DNA from 3 places in the Clostridium sp. JNZ X4-2 genome. Region 2 is predicted to be linked to each of the others. Evidence: riboswitches for the same ligand, from Rfam matches in the RefSeq annotation. Region 2 holds a riboswitch; each other region holds the start of a gene.
What was found. Region 2 has a riboswitch for S-adenosylmethionine ahead of ACYUJ6_RS10715 (amino acid permease). Riboswitches for the same ligand answer to the same signal wherever they lie in the genome.

Region 1: linked by a shared signal. The riboswitch ahead of ACYUJ6_RS11615 (DUF2292 domain-containing protein) and the one ahead of ACYUJ6_RS10715 (amino acid permease) in region 2 are both predicted to bind S-adenosylmethionine.
Region 3: linked by a shared signal. The riboswitch ahead of metK (methionine adenosyltransferase) and the one ahead of ACYUJ6_RS10715 (amino acid permease) in region 2 are both predicted to bind S-adenosylmethionine.

Annotation. Positions count from the first base shown of each region.
Region 1 covers NZ_CM142685.1:2,417,840-2,425,627, reverse strand. Annotated here, with positions in the region: gene ACYUJ6_RS11625 (nitrogenase component 1) at 1-1,468, shown strand, start outside; gene ACYUJ6_RS11620 (nitrogenase component 1) at 1,461-2,798, shown strand; SAM riboswitch class I at 2,878-2,986, shown strand; gene ACYUJ6_RS11615 (DUF2292 domain-containing protein) at 3,296-3,457, shown strand; gene sufC (Fe-S cluster assembly ATPase SufC) at 3,728-4,474, shown strand; gene sufB (Fe-S cluster assembly protein SufB) at 4,504-5,910, shown strand; gene sufD (Fe-S cluster assembly protein SufD) at 5,922-7,100, shown strand; gene ACYUJ6_RS11595 (cysteine desulfurase) at 7,093-7,788, shown strand, end outside.
Region 2 covers NZ_CM142685.1:2,236,097-2,243,884, reverse strand. Annotated here, with positions in the region: gene ACYUJ6_RS10745 (ketopantoate reductase family protein) at 1-862, shown strand, start outside; gene ACYUJ6_RS10740 (cation diffusion facilitator family transporter) at 882-1,754, shown strand; gene ACYUJ6_RS10735 (S-ribosylhomocysteine lyase) at 1,843-2,322, shown strand; gene ACYUJ6_RS10730 (CoA transferase subunit A) at 2,539-3,246, shown strand; gene ACYUJ6_RS10725 (3-oxoacid CoA-transferase subunit B) at 3,290-3,955, shown strand; gene ACYUJ6_RS10720 (PLP-dependent cysteine synthase family protein) at 4,391-5,305, shown strand; SAM riboswitch class I at 5,429-5,537, shown strand; SAM riboswitch class I at 5,618-5,726, shown strand; gene ACYUJ6_RS10715 (amino acid permease) at 5,797-7,167, shown strand; gene metK (methionine adenosyltransferase) at 7,236-7,788, shown strand, end outside.
Region 3 covers NZ_CM142685.1:3,242,470-3,250,257, forward strand. Annotated here, with positions in the region: gene ACYUJ6_RS15585 (ComF family protein) at 1-201, opposite strand, end outside; gene ACYUJ6_RS15590 (hypothetical protein) at 207-1,229, opposite strand; gene recD2 (SF1B family DNA helicase RecD2) at 1,213-3,450, opposite strand; gene metK (methionine adenosyltransferase) at 3,565-4,740, opposite strand; SAM riboswitch class I at 4,812-4,916, opposite strand; tRNA gene ACYUJ6_RS15605 (tRNA-Tyr) at 4,987-5,071, opposite strand; tRNA gene ACYUJ6_RS15610 (tRNA-Thr) at 5,077-5,152, opposite strand; tRNA gene ACYUJ6_RS15615 (tRNA-Val) at 5,169-5,244, opposite strand; tRNA gene ACYUJ6_RS15620 (tRNA-Tyr) at 5,253-5,337, opposite strand; tRNA gene ACYUJ6_RS15625 (tRNA-Thr) at 5,343-5,418, opposite strand; gene yyaC (spore protease YyaC) at 5,691-6,230, shown strand; gene mreB (rod shape-determining protein MreB) at 6,268-7,299, opposite strand; gene spoIIID (sporulation transcriptional regulator SpoIIID) at 7,400-7,654, opposite strand.

The DNA of each region.
Region 1 (7,788 bases), 180 kb from region 2:
TATTAATATAAAATCTCCGGAAGTTGAAATAAGAGAATCCAGGTTGGGTTCAATTACGGGATTTGGCGGAAGTGCTAAGGAATTATGCAGTAAATCCAAAAGTGGGAAGTTATGTGAAAAGAGAAGAAGTTTTAGCCAATGCCTGGGGTGCAGTTCGGGAAATGCATTATGCCAATTGGTTATGATACAGGATGCAGTAGTAATAAACCATGCTCCAATAGGGTGTTCAGCTGACTTCCAGGATTATAATTTTACAAATAGAGTAGGACAGAGAAAGAGGAAACTGCCTTTAAAAAATGCAAGGCTGTTAAATACCAATTTGAAGGAAAAAGATATGGTATATGGTGGAATCTTCAAACTGGAAAAGACCATAGAAGAAGCTTACAAAAGATTTAAACCTAAAGCAATTTTTGTAACTACTTCCTGTGCATCTGGAATTATTGGAGATGATGTAGAGGAGGTAACTGATGAAGCAGAAAAAAAATTGGGTATACCTGTAGTATTTGTGGCCTGTGAAGGATTTAGATCCAGAATTTGGACAACAGGTTTTGATGCTGCATACCATGGTATCCTGCGGAAAATAGTCAAACCACCAGTTAAAAGAAGAGAAGATATGGTAAATGTAATTAATTTTTGGGGAAGTGATATATTTACGGATTTATTTGAACAAATAGGGTTAAAGCCCAATTACATTGTACCTTTTTCAACTATAGCTCAACTGGAAGGAATATCTGAAGCTGCAGCTACAGTACAAATATGTCCTACACTGGGGACATATTTGGCAGCTGGATTGGAACAGGAATATGGCGTGCCTGAAGTTAAAGCTCCGCCAGCCTATGGTATTAAAGGTGCTGATATGTGGTTTAGGGAACTTGGTAAAGTTACTCATAGAGAAAAAGAAGTTGAGAAACTTATAAAGTCCCAAAAAGACAAAATTGCCCATGAGCTTGAAGAGCTTAGGAGCAAATTAAAGGGAAAAAGAGTATATGTCACAGCTGGAGCAGCTCATGGGCACAGTTTAATAGCTCTTCTTAAAGATCTCCATATGGAAGTAGTAGGTGCGGCTATATTTCACCATGATCCCTGTTATGACAATATGGATCCCAAAAGCGACAGCTTAGGGTATGTTGTTGAAAATTATGGAGATGTGAAAAATTTTAATATCTGCAATAAACAGCCTTTTGAATTGGTAAATATATTGAATAGATTAAAACCAGATTTATTGGTGGCACGTCATGGAGGAATGTCTTCCTGGGGACCTAAATTGGGAATACCCACATTTTTGATGGGGGATGAGCAGTTTGGCTTAGGATATGAAGGCCTGATAAATTATGGAAATAAAATAGTGGATGTACTGGCATCTAAGGAATTTGTGAAGAATATTGCTGCACACTGTGAATTGCCCTATACTGATTGGTGGCTGAAACAGGATCCTTATAGCTTTTTGGGAGGTGGTCATAGTGACTAAAACAACTGAAATAATAGAACAGCCCAGGCACTATTGTGCATTGGGAGCACAGCAGTCAGTACTGGCTATTAAAAGGGCCATACCCATATTACACTCCGGGCCGGGATGTGGAATTAAACTTCATGATGGTCTCAGTGCTGCATCAGGATATCAGGGCATAGGGTATTCGGGAGGAAGTGCCGTACCTTGTACTAATACAACGGAGAGAGAAGTGGTGTTTGGAGGAGAACACAGGTTAAGACAGGTAATAGATGGATCTCTAAAGGTTTTAAAGGGTGATCTGTTTGTGGTTTTAACAGGATGTACTGCAGATATAATAGGGGATGATGTAGGTCAGGTGGTAAGTGAATATAAAAGTAAAGGGATTCCTATAGTTTATGCAGAAACAGGCGGATTTAAAGGAAGCAATTTCAAAGGGCATGAATTGGTAGTTGAAGCCATTATAGATCAGTTTATAGGTGAGAGAAAACCAAAAGTGGAGAAGGGTCTTGTAAATGTTTGGTCCGTAGTTCCATATCAGGATTCCTTTTGGACGGGTAATTTGGCGGAAATAAAAAAATTGCTCCAGTCAATAGGTCTTAAAGTCAACATACTTTTTGGAACGGAGTCCAATGGTGTAGATGAATGGAAAACAATTCCCAATGCCCAGTTTAATTTAGTCCTTTCTCCCTGGGTAGGATTAAATACAGCCAAACTGTTAAATGAAAAATATGGTACTCCTTATCTGCATTATCCAGTGTTACCTATAGGAGCAAGGGAAACCAGTAAATTTCTAAGGACTGTAGCAGAATTTTCACAATTAGATAAAAAAAGGGTGGAAGCTTTTATAAGCAGGGAGGAAAAAAGATTTTATTATTATATTGAAAGATCACTGGATTTTTTCATAGAATTTAGATATGATATGGCAGATAAATTTTTTAATATAACAGACTCCTTTTATGCACTTGGAATCAGTAAATTTTTAGTAAATGAACTTGGAATTGTTCCGGGAGAACAATATATTACAGATGATGCTCCAGAAGAATATAGGGAAAAAATAGAGTATGAATTTCAACATTTGTCCCGGAATATATCTTCTAAAGTAATATTTGAAACTGATGGAGGTAAAATACATGAGGGGTTAAGAAAATATAATCATGGTAATTATACACCATTGATTTTGGGAAGTTCCTGGGATAGGGATATAGTATCAGAATTAAAAGGTTTTGGAATAAATATATCCTTGCCAGTGATGCACAGGTTGGTACTTAATAGGACTTATGTAGGCTATAATGGCGGATTGACACTGACAGAAGATATATATAGCAATATATTGGAAAGTTATAAATAATTAAATGCAGTTTAATTAAAAAATTAATTGACCCTAGAAACATTATACGGTATAATTAAAAACAATAATTTAATATTGATCCTTATCAAGAGAAACTTAGGGAATGGCCCGATGAAGTTTCAGCAACCCATGTTAGTATTACATGTAAGGTGCTAAGTCCATCAGAACATAGTTCTGGAAGATGAGGTAAAGGTAAAACTTTAATGCAAATCTTTTATATTTATTGCCATATAAGTTAATCCTCTTCATCTGAAGAGGATTTTTTAGTTTATCAAGTTATTTTTAGGTACGGTGGAGTTTGCCCATAAGGAATGCTTTTATACCGAACCTTATTAATAGTATTCTTAGCGTCTTTAGCACTTAGAATACGTTATCCTTTAGGGGAAGAATAAATCCAGAGGCACAGCAAGTACTTGTCATACTTCATCTTGAAAAAGATGGGGGTGTCAGCAATGGCAGCCATTGGATAAATTATTATAAAAGGGGGTAATATAAAAATGGAGGCAAAAATTATACGGAAAAAAAACCAGATCTCAGAGCAGTACATTAAGGAAATACTGCAATCATTAAAAAGCATAAGCTATGGTTCAATAACTTTAGTTATTCAAGACGGCATAGTAATTCAGGTAGAGACAAAGGAAAAAATAAGACTTAAATAAATGGGGGATTTGTTTAATTACCTAAGGAATAGAAATTGGGATACTTTAAATTAGCTTAAGTTATTATCAGAAAATAAAAACTTTTAGAGAAAAATATAAAATGCATATTTTCATTATTGATTATCCTTTAAATAAATAGTAAAATGTAATCAGGTACAATGTTGAGTATTTAAGTCGGATATTCTATCTTATCTAAATTACTCATTTATATTGTAGCTGATTTTTAAAATTAAACATGACTCAAATACTCGGATATAAAGGAGAGGTATAATGGGAAAAAAGTTACTGGAAATAAACAATCTAAGAACAAAAGTTGAAGATAAGGAGATATTAAAAGGACTTAATTTACAAATCGGGAAAGGTGAAGTTCATGCTATAATGGGTCCCAATGGAGCAGGAAAGTCCACTCTTGTAAATACTATAATGGGTCATCCTAAATATGTTATATCAGCAGGAGATATAGTATTTGAAGAGGAGAAAATAAATGATTTAAAAGTAGATGAAAGGGCAAGACGCGGGATATTTATGTCTTTTCAATATCCAGAAGAAATACAGGGAATAACTGTTGAAAATTTTCTGCGAAGTGCAAAAGCTGCTGTTACGGGAGAAAGAAGTGGCATATTGGCATTTAAAAGAGCTTTAAAAGAAAAACTGAAACTTTTAAAAATAGATGAAAATTATGCACAGAGATATTTAAATGTGGGATTTTCAGGCGGGGAAAAGAAAAAAAACGAAATACTTCAGATGGCAGTACTTGAACCTAAACTTGCCATGCTTGATGAAACAGATTCAGGACTTGATGTAGATGCAGTTAGAATAGTATCAGAAGGAGTAAGCAGACTTAGGACAAAAGATAATTCCATACTTATAATTACACATCATGACAGTATTTTGGAACATTTAAAACCGGACTATGTTCATATACTTGTGGACGGCAGAATAGTTAAGACCGGTGATGCATCCTTGGCTGAAGAAATAGAGAAAAATGGATATGACAAGTTTAAGGCACTGGTTTAGCGGATTGTCTTGGAAGAGAGGTGTTTTTATTGGAAAAAGATAAAACTCATATAGAAGATGTAAAAAGAAGTATTTATGATATAAAAAATGAAGATAAATCCAGTTATAAAACCGGATCAGGTCTTACAAAAAAAATAATAGAAGAAATATCCCAGGAGAAAAATGATCCTGATTGGATGAGAGAATTTAGACTTAAATCTCTGGATATTTACAATAATATGTCAATGCCATCCTGGGGACCTGACTTAACGGATCTGGATATGAATAACATAGTTACTTATGTAAGACCGGATACCAATATGAAGCATGACTGGAAGGACGTACCAAGGGATATAAAGAAAACATTTGACTTGCTTGGAATACCTAAGGCAGAGCACGAATCACTGGCGGGAGTTGGAGCACAATATGATTCAGAAGTTGTTTATCACAATGTAAGTGAAGAACTAAAAAAACAAGGTGTTTTGTACATGGATATGGAGACGGCAATAAGAGATTATGGAGAACTTGTAAAGCCGCTTTTTATGAAACTTGTACCTCCAACAGACCATAAGTTTGCAGCACTTCATGGAGCAGTCTGGTCCGGCGGTTCTTTTGTGTATGTTCCAGAGGGAGTTCAAGTTGAAATACCAATTCAATCTTATTTTAGATTAAACGCCCCTGGGGCAGGTCAATTCGAACATACGCTTATAGTGGTTGAAAAGGGAGCAAAAATTCATTATATAGAAGGTTGTTCAGCACCTAAATACTATGTAAACAATCTGCATGCAGGATGTGTTGAGTGTTATATAAGAGAGGGAGCTTCACTAAAATACAGCACTATAGAAAACTGGTCAAGAAATATGTACAATTTAAATACTAAAAGGGCGGCAGTAGATAAAAATGGTCACATAGAATGGGTAACAGGTTCTTTTGGTTCCAAAGTATCCATGTTGTATCCCATGAGCATACTAAGAGGAGAAGGGGCAAGATGTGATTTTACAGGAATAACTTTTGCAGGTGCGGGACAATATCTGGATACAGGTTCTAAGGTAGTGCATGCAGCACCAAATACCACATCTGTGGTGAATTCAAAGTCAATATCTAAAGATGGAGGGGTTTCCATCTACAGAGGTCTTTTAAGTTCCACAAAAAATGCAGTAAACTCCAGATCCAGTGTATCCTGTGAATCATTGATGCTTGATAGTGAATCCAGATCGGATACAGTACCTATTATAAGTGTGGCAAATAACAATGTGGATGTGGGTCATGAAGCCAAAATAGGGAGAATAAGTGATGATGCTATTTTCTATCTTATGAGCAGAGGACTTACGGAAGAAGAGGCAAGGGGTATGATAGTTACGGGATTTGTTGAACCTGTAGCCAAGGAACTTCCTCTTGAATATGCAGTAGAAATGAACAATTTAATTAAACTAGAATTAAAGGGAACTATAGGATAAGGAGGTACTGTATGATAGATAGTAAGGAGAATTTTAGTGACAGCAAGAATATAATTTCCACATTGCAGAATAAAAGGGATTTTAGATTAAATCAAGCCCATGTACTCACATGGAAGCATCTAGGATTGAATAATTTTCATATTGACAATTATAAGCTTCCGGATATACGGGAATATGATGCAGATTATATAGATTTTAAGGCCGAAGATTTTAGAGATGTTACCATAGTACCTATAAAGGAAGCTTCAAGTGAAAACTGCCTTTGTAAATATTCCAGTTTTAAAGATGCCACTTCTGTGTCAGGGGATTTTGTGAAGCTTGCGGAAAATGAATTTAATTCAGGAGTATTTATAAAAACTCCCGAAAACAGGATTTTAAACTCCTATGTTAGGCTTAATTTTAATTTAGATAAGCATAACCCTGCAGTGGTGGATCACAATATAATTGTAGCAGAACCAAACAGCAGGATTACTTTGGTAGTAGATTATTATACCGGAGAAAAAGAAACAACTGCTTTTCATAATGGACTGACCAAGGTGTTTGCTAAAAATGGATCTCAGGTAAATATTATAAAAATTCAAAGAATGAATGATAAATCTACTCATTTTGATTCAAATATGGCACAGGTTGATGAAGGCGCAGAGGTAAACTGGGTTACTATAGAAATAGGCAGTCATATAAATGTTACAAATTATAATTCGGATTTAAAAGGGGAGCGCAGCAGTGCTGATATATATTCAGCTTATTTGGTAGATGGAGATAGAAGACAAGATCTTTATTATACTGCCAATCATTTTGGAAAGAAGAGCGTCAGCAATATGGTCATAGAAGGAGTATTAAAAGATAAAGCAAGGAAAGTGTTTAAGGGAAATATAGATTTTAAAAGGGGATCTTCCAAGTCCAAGGGATCTCAAGCTGAAGAAGTGCTTCTTTTAGATCCAACGGTTAAGACGGATACTATTCCAATGCTTCTCTGCCAGGAGGAAGATGTAGATGGTCAGCATGCAGCTAGTGTAGGTAAAATAGATGAAAATCAGCTTTTTTATTTAATGAGCAGAGGTTTTGATTATGGTGAAGCGGAAAAATTAGTTATAGAAGCCAGATTTAGTCCTATTTTTGATAAAATTCCTGCAGAGGATTTAAAGAAATTTTTATCTGAAGAACTTAAAAGGAGGATTATAAATGAGTAATGGGAATGTAATACAAACAGGTATAGATGTAAAAAAGGTAAGAAAGGATTTTCCAATACTCTCCATAAAGGTAGAAGGTAAAGACTTGGTATATTTTGATAATGGGGCAACTACACAAAAACCATTATCTGTCATAAAAGCTGTGGAACATTACAATGAAAATTTAAATGGAAATCCTCATAGAGGAGCTCATTACTTAGGAGTTACATCCACAGAAGCTTATGAGGGAGCCCGTGAGAAGGTAAGAAAATTTATTGGAGCAGAGAAATCTTCTGAAATAATATTTACGAGAAATACTACGGAATCATTGAATTTAATAGCTTACAGTTATGGACTCAATTCTATAAATAAGGGAGATGAAATAGTAATTGCTATTTCAGAGCATCACAGCAATATACTTCCATGGCAGATGGTGGTGAAGGCCAAAGGTGCAGTACTTAAATACATGTATGTCAATGAAGACGGGAGAATAACTGAAGAAGAGTATAAGAACAAAATTACTGATAGAACAAAGATTGTATCTATTGCACAGGTGTCAAATGTACTTGGAACAAAGTATCCAGTTAAAGATATTGTGAAATATGCACATGAAAAGGGAGCCATAGCTATAGTAGACGGAGCGCAGAGCACACCTCACATGAAAGTAGATGTATCTGATCTTGACGCTGATTTTTTTGTATTTTCAGGC
Region 2 (7,788 bases):
GTATGACTTGAATCCAGCAGGATTAAAAGTCATAGCAGGTGGAGAAAGGGCTGAAAGATATAAGAAAAATGGATTTATAATAAATGGAAAAAGATATGACTTTACATATGTGGATCCGGAAGAAAAAACAGAACCGGCAGATTTGATTATTGTTTCAGTAAAGTCATATCAACTTTGTCAGGCTGTGGAGGATATGAAAAATCAAGTTGGGAAAGATACAATTATAATATCTCTTATGAATGGAATTACCAGCGAAGAGATAATAGGGAAAAAATATGGAATGGATAAAATGCTCTATGCCCTCTGTATTGCCATTGATGGAAACCGAAAGGGCAATGAGATCTCCTTTTCCAGTTACGGAAATATAGTTTTTGGCGAAAAAACAAATAATATTTACTCGGAAAAAGTACAGAGGATAAAAGAACTTTTTGACAGGGCAGATATAGCCTACAGCATTCCAAAGGATATGATGCACTCCCTGTGGTATAAATTTATGATCAATGTGGGGATAAATCAGGCTTCAGCAGTTGTAAGAGAGAATTATGGAGTATTTCAATTTGTAGGCGCGGCGAAAGAGCTTATGGAATCTGCCATGTGGGAAGTGGTAAGGTTATCCAAAAAAATCGGCATAAATTTAAGCGGAGGGGATATTGAAAAATGGAATAAGGTACTTGCTTCCATGCCTCCCCGCAGCAATACTTCAATGTGTCAGGATATTGAATATGGCAGAAAAACTGAAGTCGATATATTTGCAGGAACTGTATGCAGACTGGGAGAAAAATATGGAGTAGATACTCCAGTAAACAGGACACTTTTAAATATAATAAAGGCAGTGGAGTGGAGCAATGCTTCAAAAATGTAGGTTTTATAGGAGAGAATAGATGGAAGAGGATTATAAAGATCTTAAAATTGCAGAAAAGAGAACTAAGGTAAATGTTATAGTATATGTGTTTTTATCTTTATTTAAGCTCAGTATAGGATATTTTTTTCACTCCAGAGCTCTTTTCGCGGATGGCATTAATAATTCCACGGATATAATAGCTTCCCTAGCCATTGTTATAGGACTTAAAATATCCAGAAAACCTGCCGATGAGGATCATGCCTATGGACATTTGAGAGCACAGACGGTATCTACCCTGGTTGCTTCTTTGATAATGATAGCTGTAGGAGCAGAGGTTTTTTACAATGCAGTGTACTCCACTATATTTTTCAAGGCCAAGGCACCGGATATGATATCTGCATTGGTTTCCATTGTATGTACTGTATTGGTATATGTAGTGTACAGGTATAACAGGAAAGTGGCAGTTAAAATTAAGAGTATGGCACTTATGGCTGCTGCAAAGGACAATCTTTCAGATGCCTGGGTCAGCCTTGGGGCTGCCTGTGGAATTATAGCATCGCAGTTTGGTTTTCCCTGGATAGATCCACTGGCAGCAGTAATAGTGGGAATACTGATAATAAAAACAGGAATGGGAATTTTCAAGGAGTCCGCCCAAAGTTTAACTGATGGTTTTGACAGCAGGCAGCTGGATAAGATAATTGGAAAAATAAATCAAGTTGAAGGCGTAGACAGTGTCAGGGATGTAAAGGCCAGGGTACATGGAAACAACATTTTACTTGATATCGTAATAGGCGTCAGCTCCAAATTGACCGTACTTGAAAGTCATAGTATTACGGAAAAGATAGAAAGCATGCTGAGCAGTGAATTTAAAATAAAATATGCAATTATACATGTAGAGCCGGCTTTGAAATAGCTGTTGTATTCGGACATTAGGGTAAAACTGAATAATTGATTACAGGTTGAACATGATGTATAATAAATGCTACAGGAGGCGATATTACATGGATAAAATTTCAAGTTTCACTGTCAATCATTTAAAACTGATACCAGGTGTTTATGTTTCCAGAAAAGATAAATATGGAGAGGTAGTTCTAACCACATTTGATATAAGAATGACAAGCCCTAATGATGAACCTGTTATGAATACAGCGGAAGTTCATACCATTGAGCATTTAGGAGCAACTTTTTTGAGAAATCACAGTATTTATGGAGATAAAACCGTATATTTTGGACCCATGGGGTGCAGAACGGGATTTTATCTGATTTTGCATGGAGACTATGAGTCAAAGGATATTGTGGATTTGCTGGTGGAGATGTATAAGTTCATATTAAATTTTCAAGGAGATATACCTGGAGCTGATCCAAAAGACTGTGGAAATTATTTGGACATGAATCTTCCTATGGCGAAATACTGGGCAGATAAATTTCTCAAAGAAGTTTTGACAGATATCCCGGATGAAAGGCTGAATTATCCAAATTAATATGGAAATAATTAATAAAAGTCGCTTTTATCATATTTTATGATAAAAGTGACTTTTTAATCTTAGGTTAATTATTATAACTAAACAAGATTCATTTTAGAAATCAGCAGATATAAGATATTGACAAGCAGTAGTCGTTTACAATAAAATAATATAGTGTAATCATATTACACTAGTTTGATTTTGGGCTGTTTATTTTATAAGGGGGAATATAATATGCCGCAATTTTTAGATATGGAGGAAGCAATAAAGAAATATGTTAAAAATGGCTCAACCATTATGATTGGGGGATTTCTTGGAAGCAATACACCATTGATGGCTGTTGATAAATTGGTAGAACTTAATATAAGTGATTTGACACTTATATGTTCAACAAATTCTTTTCCAGGAGGAGGATTTGATATAGGACTGCTGTTTGATCATGGGCTTGTAAAAAAGTTTATAGGTTCTCATATAGGAACCAATCCTACTGCTGTAAAACAATATATGGATAACAAAATAGAAGTGGAGTATTATCCTATGGGCAGCCTAATTGAGAAGATAAGGTGTGCTGCTGCTGGATTAGGTGGAGTGCTGACACCTACAGGACTGGGAACCTTGCTTGAAAAAGGTAAAAAGAAGATAGAAGTAGATGGCAGGGAATACTTATTGGAAACTCCTTTAAAGGCAGATGTAGCTATAATAAAAGCTCAAAAGGCAGATAAAATGGGAAATCTTGTTTATAGCGGTGCACCTACTGCCAGCCCGCTGATGGCAGCAGCGGCAGATATAACTATTGTGGAAGTTGAAGAAATAGTTGAAGCCGGTGAAATCAAACCGGAGATAGTTCAAACGCCGGGAATTTTTAATGATGCAATATGTGTAGGATACAGTTATGAAGAATGTCAGAGTAAGATGAGAAAGGTATGGAGTAGACTACAATAATCTATATTTAATTGGACAACTTAAAAGCGGGGGGGAATTTCAAATGAATATAAAAAATAAGATAGCAAAAAGAGCTGCCAGAGAATTAAAGGATGGAATGGTAGTAAACCTTGGATTTGGTATTCCAACTTTAGCAGCCAACTATATTGAAAAGGGAATAAATGTTATGCTGCAGTCTGAAAACGGGGTCTTGAATTTTGGAACAGATGTAAAAGAAAATGAGGACAGTCCATTTTTTTGCGGTGCAAGCGGAGGACCAATAAATGCACTGCCCGGTTGTTCCATTGCTAATTTAGATACAGCTTTTCTGATTTTAAGAGGTGGACATGTAGATATAACCATATTAGGTGCTTTAGAGGTAGATTCAGAAGGAAATATAGCCAATTGGGCAGTGCCATGTGGAAATGATAAATATATACCTGGAGTGGGAGGAGCTATGGACATACTGGTAGGTACTAAAAAGGTAGTGGTTGCCATGACACATAAAGCCAAAGATGGGTCATCTAAAATCAAGAGAAAATGTTCCATGCCTATTTCGGCAGTTAAAGCAGTGAACTTAATTATTACTGATGAAGCTGTAATAAAGGTTACAGATGAGGGACTGCTTCTGGAAGAAATAGCACAAGGACTTACAGTAGAGCAAGTTGTTAAAGATACTGAGCCGGAACTTATAATATCGGAGAATTTAAAGGTCAGTGATATTTTATAATATATAAAGTTGAAATTATTTAAAATGCAAAATAATACTTGATTAAATTATATTTATGTAGTATTATGAGGTTATTAAAAATTGCAATGATAAGAAGAGTAAATTACAGGATGCTATTTAGAGAAAATTTCCATTAGGTGCAAGGAAATTTTAGCGGAGAGTAATTGAAGTGCATCTTGGAGCACTGAATTGAATTGAAGTAGATTTCAGCGGATACAACCGTTAAAATGTTGAGGTATGATTGTACCAATAAAAGTTTTATTTTATTTATCGTATTTTGTTTGTTATTTTTACGATTTATATTATTAAACAGAGTGGAACCGCGGAAGTAACCTTCTGCCTCTGTAAAGAGGCAGAAGGTTTTTTGTTTTTCAAAATTCCGGAATTTGAAAAATAATAAATGAATTTAACAAGTATTAGATGGAGGAATCTTATATGAAAGTTTTTGATGATATTAAAGAAATGATAGGAGAAACACCTATACTAAAAATAAATAAATTTGATTTAAAAGATGGAGTCAATATATATGCAAAGCTTGAAAATTTTAATCCAGGAGGCAGTGTAAAGGATAGAATTGGCGATTATATGATAAAGCAGGCTGAAAAAAGGGGAAAATTAAAGAAAGGATATACAATAATAGAGGCTACAGCTGGAAATACTGGGCTTGGAATTGCACTAGGAGCATTAAATAGAGGATATAAGGTAATATTTGCAGTTCCAGAAAAGTTTTCAATAGAAAAGCAGGTGCTTATGAAAGCACTTGGGGCAGAAATAGTTCATACTCCTGAGGAAAGCGGAATGAGGGGAGCTATAGAAAAATCCAGGGAACTTTTAAATGAAATACCCAATTCCATATCATTGGGGCAATTTGAAAATGCAGATAATCCCAAGGCTCATTATATTACAACAGGTCCTGAAATATATGAACAGCTGAAGGGGAAAATAGATTATTTTGTTGCCGGGGCAGGCAGCGGGGGAACTTTTACGGGTATAGCAAAATATTTAAAGGAAAAGAACAGCCATATAAAAGCTATACTGGCTGATCCGGAAGGTTCTACTCTTGGTGGAGGTACTGAAGAACACGGTTATGCCATTGAAGGCATAGGGAATGATTTCCTGCCGGATACTATGGATTTGGACTTAGTGGATAAAGTTATAAAAGTAAATGATGATGAAGCTTTTTCCGCAGTTAGGGAACTTGCAAGAAGAGAAGGATTAATAGTGGGATCTTCCTCAGGAGCAGCTCTTTCGGCAGCATTAAAACTGGCTGAAACTATAGATAGAGGTAATATAGTTACTGTATTTCCGGACAGGGGAGACAGATACTTCAGTAAAAGTTTGTATGATTAAGGGATAACTGACAAATGATGCTGACAATATTGAGATTATTATTTTAATATGTATTGACAAGAGAGCTTAAAAATTATATAGTAAATATAATCAGTTTGATGTTTGTAGATCAAAATATAAAATTTCTTATCAAGAGAGGTGGAGGGATTGGCCCTATGATACCCGGCAACCTGGTATGTATTATATACCCAACGGTGCTAAATCCAACAGGTGAAAACCTGAAAGATGAGAAACAGAGGAAATATAACTTCCTGCGGTTTCTCAGCAGGAAGTTTTTTATTTTGACTTCAAATTTAAAATTAAATATGATAGTTCTTATCAAGAGAGGTGGAGGGACTGGCCCTATGATACCCGGCAACCTGATTATGCATTATATAATCAATGGTGCTAATTCCAGCAGGTAAGTCCTGAAAGATGAGAAACATAAAATGTAACTTCCTATGTTTTCTCAAGTAGGAAGTTTTTATATTAGTTTTTTATGGAGGTATGAAATGAGCAAAAATTTAGAACAACAGCCATTAAAAAAGGATTTAAAGAATCGTCATATACAGATGATTGCTATTGGCGGTGCTATAGGAGTAGGCTTATTTTATGGATCTGCTGATGCTATTAAAACAGGTGGACCTGCTATTATTTTAGCCTACTTAATAGGTGGTTTATTTATTTTCTTGATTATGAGGGCATTGGGGGAATTAGCTGTAGACCAGCCTAATTCAGGATCATTTAGTGCTTATGCAACTCGTTATCTGGGGCCTTTTGCAGGATTCTTTTCGGGCTGGACTTATTGGTTTCAATGTACAGCTACTGTTATGGCTGAACTTACAGCAATGGGAATTTACATTCAGTTTTGGCTGCCTGAATTTCCAAAATGGCTTACTGCCCTAATATTTTTATTAATACTGATTGCAATTAATTTAATTGGTGTTAAAGCTTACGGTGAGTTTGAATTCTGGTTTGCCCTTGTAAAGGTAGTTGCTATCATATGCATGATTATTTTTGGAATATTGATTATATTTTTAGGATTTAATAATGCTGGACATTCTGTTGGATTGTCTAATATATGGGATAATAGTGGATTTTTTGCCAATGGATTTAAGGGATTTATTTTATGTTTTGTTTTTGTAACCTTTGCTTTTGGAGGTGTGGAACTTATTGGTATAACTGCCGGTGAAGCAGAAGAACCTCAGAAATCAATACCCAAGGCAATAAACGATGTGTTTTGGCGTATACTTATTTTTTATGTAGGGTCTATTACTGTAATGCTGGCGCTTTATCCATGGAACAAAATTGGAATAGATGGAAGTCCTTTTGTACTTGTATTTTCCAAAGTTGGAATTCCTGCAGCTGCATCAGTTATAAATTTTGTTATTTTAACGGCAGCTCTTTCAGGTATGAATAGTGCTCTGTATGTGGATGGCAGGATGCTTTATAGTTTGGCTCTGAATAATAATGCACCAAAGGTATTTGGTAAAGTGAATAAATCCGGAGTACCCTATGTAGGAATACTTTTCAGCACAGGAGTAGCAGTAATTGCTGTAATATTGAATTATTTTGTTCCAGGAAAGGTTTTTGGATATATTTCTTCAGTGACAACTATAGCTATTCTGACTGCCTGGGGAACCATTCTAATAACCCAGCTGAAGTTTCGAAAGGAAAAATCTGCAGCAGGTGAGAAAATCAAATTTAAAATGCCGCTGTGTCCTATATCATCCTATATTACTATAATATATCTGTTGGCCATTGTTGTTTCATTGGGATTTTTACCTGCCACCAGGGTGGCTCTTTATGTCATACCGGTATGGGTACTGGCACTTGTAATTTTATATAAGTTGTTTTGCAGTAAGAAGATAAGAGACTCTTAAAAAATTTCATTTTAAGTTCGTATTAGAGTTATGCATAAAAAATATTTAAATAAATTGGAGGGTTTAAAGTGAGTAGATTATTTACATCGGAATCAGTAACAGAAGGACATCCTGATAAGATTTGCGACCAAATATCTGATGCAGTTCTAGATGCAGTCATTGAACAGGATAAGTATGGAAGAGTGGCTTGTGAAACAGTTGTAAATACTGGATTAGTGCTTTTAGTAGGTGAAATATCAACTAAAGCTTATGTGGATATACCTAAAATAGTTAGACAAACTATCAGCGATATAGGGTACAATAATTCCAGATTTGGGTTTGATGCCAGCAATTGTGCTGTTATAACCTCCATAGATGAACAATCTTCAGATATTGCCCTGGGGGTAAATGAATCTCTGGAGGCCAAACGAGGAGAAAAAGATACTATTGAGGCAATTGGTGCGGGAGATCAGGGAATGGTGTTTGGATTTGCCACCAATGAAACTCCAGAGTACATGCCACTTCCCATATCATTAGCCCATAAACTTTCAAGGAAACTTGCCCAGGTAAGAAAAAATGGAATTATTCCTTATCTTGGGCCGGATGGAAAAACTCAGGTTACAGTAGAATACGAAGGTGAAA
Region 3 (7,788 bases), 1.0 Mb from region 2:
TTCCATCATAGCACCTGAATAATATGCACTGCTGTAGCAGATGAATTCACGATCATAATTTCCAATTTGAAAACTGTCCCTGCAAATTCTTATATTGTCTTTACACATTTTGCATATGTTTTCATCATCATATATATCTTTTTTACACAATACGCATTTTCCATCACCACAATATACCAACTCCAATACACAGTCCAACAAAAACTCTAACTTCTCAATAAACCCATATCCCATGCTTCTCTGTTAAAGTTTCTAGTTATACTTCTGGCCTTTTCCATATCTTCCGTTTCCAAATTTGCCACCAGTATAACCTCTCCCTTTACATTTTTTTCACCTCTTCTCATATTTCCACATAAATAAACAAATTTTTTATAGTTGAGATTTGTATTATCAGCAAAGTACACCATTATATCTGAATTCTTTCCATTAGATAGGATTTGTTGAAAACTGTCAGTTATTAATATTGAATTCTTTACCTGTAAGAATTTATTTATAGATTTCTTATTAGATTCTTCCTCTACAAAATATATAATACTTTTACAAAAATTCTTGCAATACTTATGAATATAGGAATAGACATTTTCCACTTTAAGTCCATCCGGCACATATATTATGGCCTTTCTTCCCTGACTTAAGGACCACTTCAAGTAGTCATATACTACAAATGGTATATCTTTATTCATGTCAAATCTGGTAAGTATAGTTCTAGGCTCTACTATAGGACCTTCTTCTGCAATGGGAAAAAACAATTCCCTTCTATTCTTAAGTATATTTTGTATTGAATATACAATTACCTTGCTCTGCTTATAGATTAATCTGTCAACTAAGTAAATTATTTCATAACTGTTATACATAGAAAAACTATTTATATCATCGTATATAACCAGCTGAAACTTTTCTTTTAATCTTAAAGCATTTTGAAAGCTGCATATTTTAAATATACAATTCACATTATTTTCTGCATTTCTTAAGTAAGCATAATTTCTAAAACTTGTATATTTCTTTATATTTTTTATTATGTCAATGTTATCAGGATTTTCGTCTGTAATATAAATTACATTTCTATTTTGTTTAATATATGTGATAATAATGTCCATAAAAACCTTAGAGGAATTGTATGGGACAGAAATAACATTTAAAAATTTTTCTCCAATGCTATCCCATTTCACTATTTCTTTTTCTATTTCCTTAATCTTATGAATAAAATTCATCTTATTCCACAACAACATTTGTTTCACTCTCCATTATATCCATTATTCTGTGTTTTAATAATGAATATCTTTCAAAGCTTTTATTATTATTTATCATAAAATTCAAGGCTTTCAAATCTCCTACCAATACTACCATCTGCTTTGCTCTGGTTATAGCTGTATACAATAAGTTTCTGTTCATAAGTAAAGGCGGACCCATAAATACAGGTAAAATAATTACCGGAAATTCACTTCCTTGACTTTTATGTATGGTTATTGCATAGGACAAATCCAGTTCATCTAAATGCATGTTATCGTAAACAACCCTCCTGCCTTCATCAAATACAACCGTTACTGTATTTTTTTCTTCATCTATATGGTCAATGCATCCAAAATCTCCATTAAAAATTCCCATGCCTTCTTCTGAGTTTTCTTCTGAAATTTCGGTCCACTTTAAAGTATAATCATTTTTAATCTGCATTACCTTGTCACCTAATCTAAAAATAGTATTTCCAATCTTTTTCTCCTTTTTTTCAGGGATTTTAGGATTCAAAACCTCCTGAAGTTCAGCATTTAAATTGGACACTCCCAAAATACCTTTTCTCATTGGAGATAATATTTGAATGTGCTGCATTTTGTTCCAGTTTTTATTGAAGTTTGGCAATCTTCTGTTAATCAGGCTTATCACTGTATCCAATATATCTGAAGGTTTTTTACACCTTATAAAATAAAAATCCTTGAGTCTTTTATTCAAGATAGGCATTTCTCCTGAATTTATCTTATGGGCATTTACTATAATCATGCTTTCTTTTGACTGCCTAAATATTTCCTTCAACCTAACTACTTTAATACAATTACTATCTATAAAATCCCGGAGTACATTTCCCGGTCCCACTGAAGGAAGCTGCTGTGCATCTCCTACTATTATAAGTCTGGTCCCAACTGAAATGGCCCTTAATAAATTATTCATAAGCATTATATCTATCATGGAAGCTTCATCTATAATTACCACATCACATTGAAGGGGTGATTCCTCTCCTCTTGAGAAAAACATGGCTTCTTTATCATTCTCCACCCCCATCTCCAGTAATCTATGTATGGTTTTTGCTTCTCTTTCAGTAGCTTCTGACATTCTTTTGGCCGCCCTGCCAGTAGGCGCTCCCATAAGTACCTTGTAATTTGCCTTTTCAAATAATTGAATTATACAATTGATTATGGTGGTTTTGCCTGTGCCTGGCCCACCTGTTATTATTTCTACACCATTTTTTACTGCTCCCCTAATAGCATCTTTCTGAGAAGGTGCAAATTCAATATGATTTTTGTCTTCAAAATTTTTAATTTCTTCATCCACATCAAAACCTATGTCCTTGTAATCACTGAAAGCAAGGGTTAAAATTTTTTTGGTTACACTTAATTCACAATAATAATATGTCATTGGAAATACACAGAGATTGTCATCATATTGCTCCAGCTTTATCTTCCCATTTATAGAGTTTTCATATATATTTTCTTCTAACTCCGCTTTAGTTACTCCAAGTATGCCTTCTCCTTCTTTAATAAGTTTATCTATGGGCATATAAGTATTCCCCAAAGTGCAGAACTGATTTACCACATATCTTATTCCACTTTGTATTCTAAAGGGGGAGTTTCTTTCTATTCCAAGGCTCCTTGCTATTCTGTCCGCTGTTTTGAATCCTATGCCTCCTATTTCTTCCGTAAGGATATATGGGTTTTCTTTTACTTTGCGTATTGAATCAGCTCCAAATTTTTTGTGTATTTTTACACATTGGTTTGGAGTCACTCCATAAGTTTGTAAAAATATCATTACATTTCTTATTTCATTTTGTCTGGAATAAGATTCTGCTATTAAAGCTATCTTTTTTTCTCCTATACCTTCTATTTCCCTCAGTCTGTTTATGTTGTCATCCAGCACATGAAGAGTATCTTCTCCAAATTTTTTAACTATTTTTCTGGCAGTAACAGGTCCTATACCAGATATAATTCCCGAGGATAAATACCTTTCTATACCCATAGCAGTATCAGGTACTATTTCTTCACAAACCTGGACCTTAAACTGGCGCCCGAAGTGAGGATGTAATACCCATTCTCCTAAAACCTTCAAGTTTTGTCCTTCTGTTATATAAGGTATGCATCCCACTATAGTTACTGTATCTTCTTTTTTTTTCATCTTAGCAACTACATATCCATTGTCTTTATTTTGAAATATTATATCTTCTACAATTCCCTGTAAATCCTGCATAAGCTCTCTCCCACTTTAACAAACATATAAAATCTATATCTTTGAATATAATTATAGCACATAAGTTTAGCTTAAAAAAAGCTCTGTAAATTTACATACAGAGCTTCTACAATTCTAGATATATTTTTTTATATCATCAACCTTATTCAATTTTTCCCAGGGTAAATCTATATCGGTTCTTCCAAAATGCCCATAAGCTGCAACCTGTCTGTATATTGGCCTTCTCAAATCCAAGTCCCTTATTATAACAGCTGGTCTTAAATCAAATACCTTCTCTACTATATTAACTATTTTCTCTTCTGATACTTTTCCAGTGTTGAAAGTATCAATAGTTATAGATACGGGTTTTGCCACACCTATAGCATATGCAAGCTGTATTTCCAACTTATCTGCAACACCAGCAGCTACCAGATTTTTTGCCACCCATCTTGCAGCATAAGCAGCTGATCTATCCACCTTGGTTGGATCCTTCCCTGAAAATGCTCCACCACCATGTCTTCCATATCCGCCATAGGTGTCCACTATTATCTTTCTTCCTGTAAGACCAGAGTCTCCCTGAGGTCCGCCAACTACAAATCTACCTGTTGGATTTATGAAGTATTTGGTATTTTCATCCAGAAACTTCTGTGACACAACAGGCTTTATAACATGTTCAATTATATCACTTTCAATTTGTTCTTTAGTTACCAGTTCATCATGCTGTGCAGATACAACTATAGTATCAACTCTAATGGGTTTATTATCATCATATTCTATAGTCACCTGAGTTTTTCCGTCTGGTCTCAAGTACCTTAAAGTTCCATCCTTTCTAACCTGTGCCAGTCTTTTTGCCAGCTTATGAGCCAAACTTATGGGCATAGGCATATATTCCGGAGTTTCATTAGTGGCAAATCCAAACATCATACCTTGATCTCCTGCTCCTATGGCATCTGTTTCCTCCATCTGTCCTTTTTTGGCTTCCAGGGATTGATTGACTCCCATAGCTATATCTGATGATTGTTCATCAATTGAGCTCAGCACTGAGCAGGTATCACAATCAAATCCATATTTGGCTCTGGTGTATCCTATTTCCTTTACAGTTTTCCTAACTATTTTAGAAATATCTACATAGCATTTAGTTGATATCTCTCCCATAACCAAAATCATACCTGTAGTAGTAGCAGTTTCACATGCTACTCTTCCATACGGGTCTTGTTTTAATATGGCATCCAGAATTGCATCTGAAATTTGATCGCACATTTTATCTGGATGACCTTCTGTAACTGACTCAGACGTAAATAATTTTTTCATTTTCAATACCTCCATACTGTATAAAAAATAAAAACCTCTTCAAATAAGAAGAGGTTAAATAATTAACTGCTCTCTTATCTTGCAAAATTAACTTGCAGGAATTGGCACCTTGGCAAAACTTCTACTGGTTGCCGGGTTTCATCGGGCCTTTTTCCCTCCGCCTCTCTGGATAAGAGTCTATATTATTGATTTACAACAATTATAAAAATTTTAATAAAATAAAAAACACCCTAACAGTGCTTTTTATGGTGGAGGAAGATGGATTCGAACCATCGAAGTCACTGACAACAGATTTACAGTCTGCCCCCTTTGGCCACTCGGGAATTCCTCCGCATTTGGTGCTGGCAGTAGGCTTCGAACCCACGACCTACTGATTACAAGTCAGTTGCTCTACCTGCTGAGCTATGCCAGCTTATTTTGTTATAATGTGGTGGGCACAACAGGGCTCGAACCTGTGACCCTCTGCTTGTAAGGCAGATGCTCTCCCAGCTGAGCTATGCGCCCCCAATATTTGGTGGAGGAAGATGGATTCGAACCATCGAAGTCACTGACAACAGATTTACAGTCTGCCCCCTTTGGCCACTCGGGAATTCCTCCACATTTGGTGCTGGCAGTAGGCTTCGAACCCACGACCTACTGATTACAAGTCAGTTGCTCTACCTGCTGAGCTATGCCAGCTTATTTATTTCATATAAGTACACTAAAATAGAACATAAAGGCGTTTAACGTAGTTTAGTATACATTTTTGTGCAATTATTTTCAAATTTCATATTACATTAAAATCTAATGTTAAATGTTTATTTCTTCATGTATCTCGTTATTCCTTCAGAAATCACATACCTGTGATTTAGACATAATAATTTACATAATTCCATCATATAAATTATATATAGTATTCTCTTTGGATACTATCCATAGGCACTGCATACACATAAAGAAGGTGAAATATATTGAATAAAGTAAAATCCAACTATAAGAATCCACTGGCATATTACGATTTAGCCTATTTTTTAAAAGATCACATCAACAAGGATACCATCATCGTATGTATAGGTACAGATAGATATATAGGGGACTGTCTTGGCCCTTTAGTAGGTACCCTGCTAAAGTGCAAGCACTTTCCCCTGCCGGTTTATGGTACAATTTCAGAGCCCATACATGCTTTAAACATTGAAAGTAGACTAAATGAAATAAAATTGCTTCATCCCCATAGCAACATTATAGGTATTGATGCCTGTTTAGGAGATTCCAAAACCATTGGAGAAATACAGGCAAGAGACTTTCCTGTTCATCCCGGCAAAGGAGTGGGAAAATCTCTTCCCAATGTAGGAGACTCCTCAATAATAGGCATAGTTGATTCAAATGGCAATGAGGATATATTCAGCAATACCAGCAATATACGTTTGAATCTAATTTTAAATATGGCTGAAGTAATACTTTATTCACTAATTCATTCATATTATCTCTATTATAATAATATCTTATTGTAGATATATAGACAAATTTTTTAACACCAATAAAACATTTTCAATCTATTAAGGTTATATCATCACCAGTAAAAATGACTTCCATTTTGTCCAAATACTCAAGAACCTTTCCTGTACCTAAAGCTACACAGGATACCGGATCTTCAGCTACATAAACAGGTACATGAGTTACCTCCTGTATTAAATCACCTAATCCGTTTAGCAAGGCCCCTCCTCCAGTCATAACAATACCTTTTTCAGCTATGTCAGCAGATAATTCTGGAGGAGTTTTTTCCAATACCGCCCTAGCCGTATCTGCTATGGAATTTACAGTCTCCTTCAATGCTATTCTCATTTCTTTAGATGATACTTCCATATTCTTGGGAAGTCCTGTGATTAGATCTCTCCCTCTTATTTCCATACTTGTTTCTTCATCTTTGTTAAATGCAGAACCTATATTTATCTTTAAGTCTTCCGAAGTCCTCTCTCCAATCATCAATTTATGTTCTTTCCTAATATATTTCATTATGGCTTCATCAAACTTGTCTCCTGCCACTTTAATTGAGGATCTTACTACTATTCCCCCCAGTGAAATTATGGCCACATCAGTAGTTCCGCCACCTATGTCTATTACCATGCTTCCACTTGCCCTAGTTATATCGATTCCAGCTCCTATAGCTGCAGCCAGGGGCTCTTCAATTAAAAACACCTTCTTTGCGCCTGCATTTTTAGCTGCATCAATTACAGCTCTTTTTTCAACCTCAGTAGCCTCACAGGGAATACAAATAACTATCCGCGGTGCTGACATTCTTTTTTTTCCACAAGCTTTTTCTATAAAATACTTTAACATCTTCTCTGTTACATCGTAATCAGATATAACTCCATCTTTTAATGGTCGAATGGCAACAATGTTACCCGGCGTTCTGCCTATCATCTGCCATGCTTCTTCTCCCACTGCCAGTACTCTGTTTTTACTTTTATCTATGGCAACAACCGAAGGTTCTTTTAATATTACACCTTTGCCCTTAATATACACAAGCACTGTAGCCGTACCTAAATCTATTCCCATATCAGTTCCTATATTAAAAAACATCCCTTTTTTCACTCCTAATCCAACTTGCTTTTCGTAATAAAAACGTAAATTTATTTACTATTTATTATCATATCATATTCTAATTATAATGGGAATGTTTTTAACCTTCAATAGCTTTATATTTCATTTTAGTGGCCTCTCCACCTCTTATGTGTCTTTCTGCCTTATTATAATTCAATATACTCTTAGCCTCTTGTGCAACCTGTGGATTTATCTTAGGCAATCTTTCGGTCATATCTTTGTGTATGGTGCTTTTGCTCACTCCAAAAACTTTGGCAGTTTTTCTTATGGTAGCTTTAGAACCTATTATATATTTGGCAACCTCTAAAACTCTCTCTTCAATATAATCTTTCAAATTCATTCAACTCCTTTATTTCTTATACCATTTTTTATATCAAAACTTTTTCTGGATTTTCCGTTTACTTTTTACAGCTGTTCTTTATACAAATATCAGTTAATAATCAAAACCATATATATGTAAATGCTTAC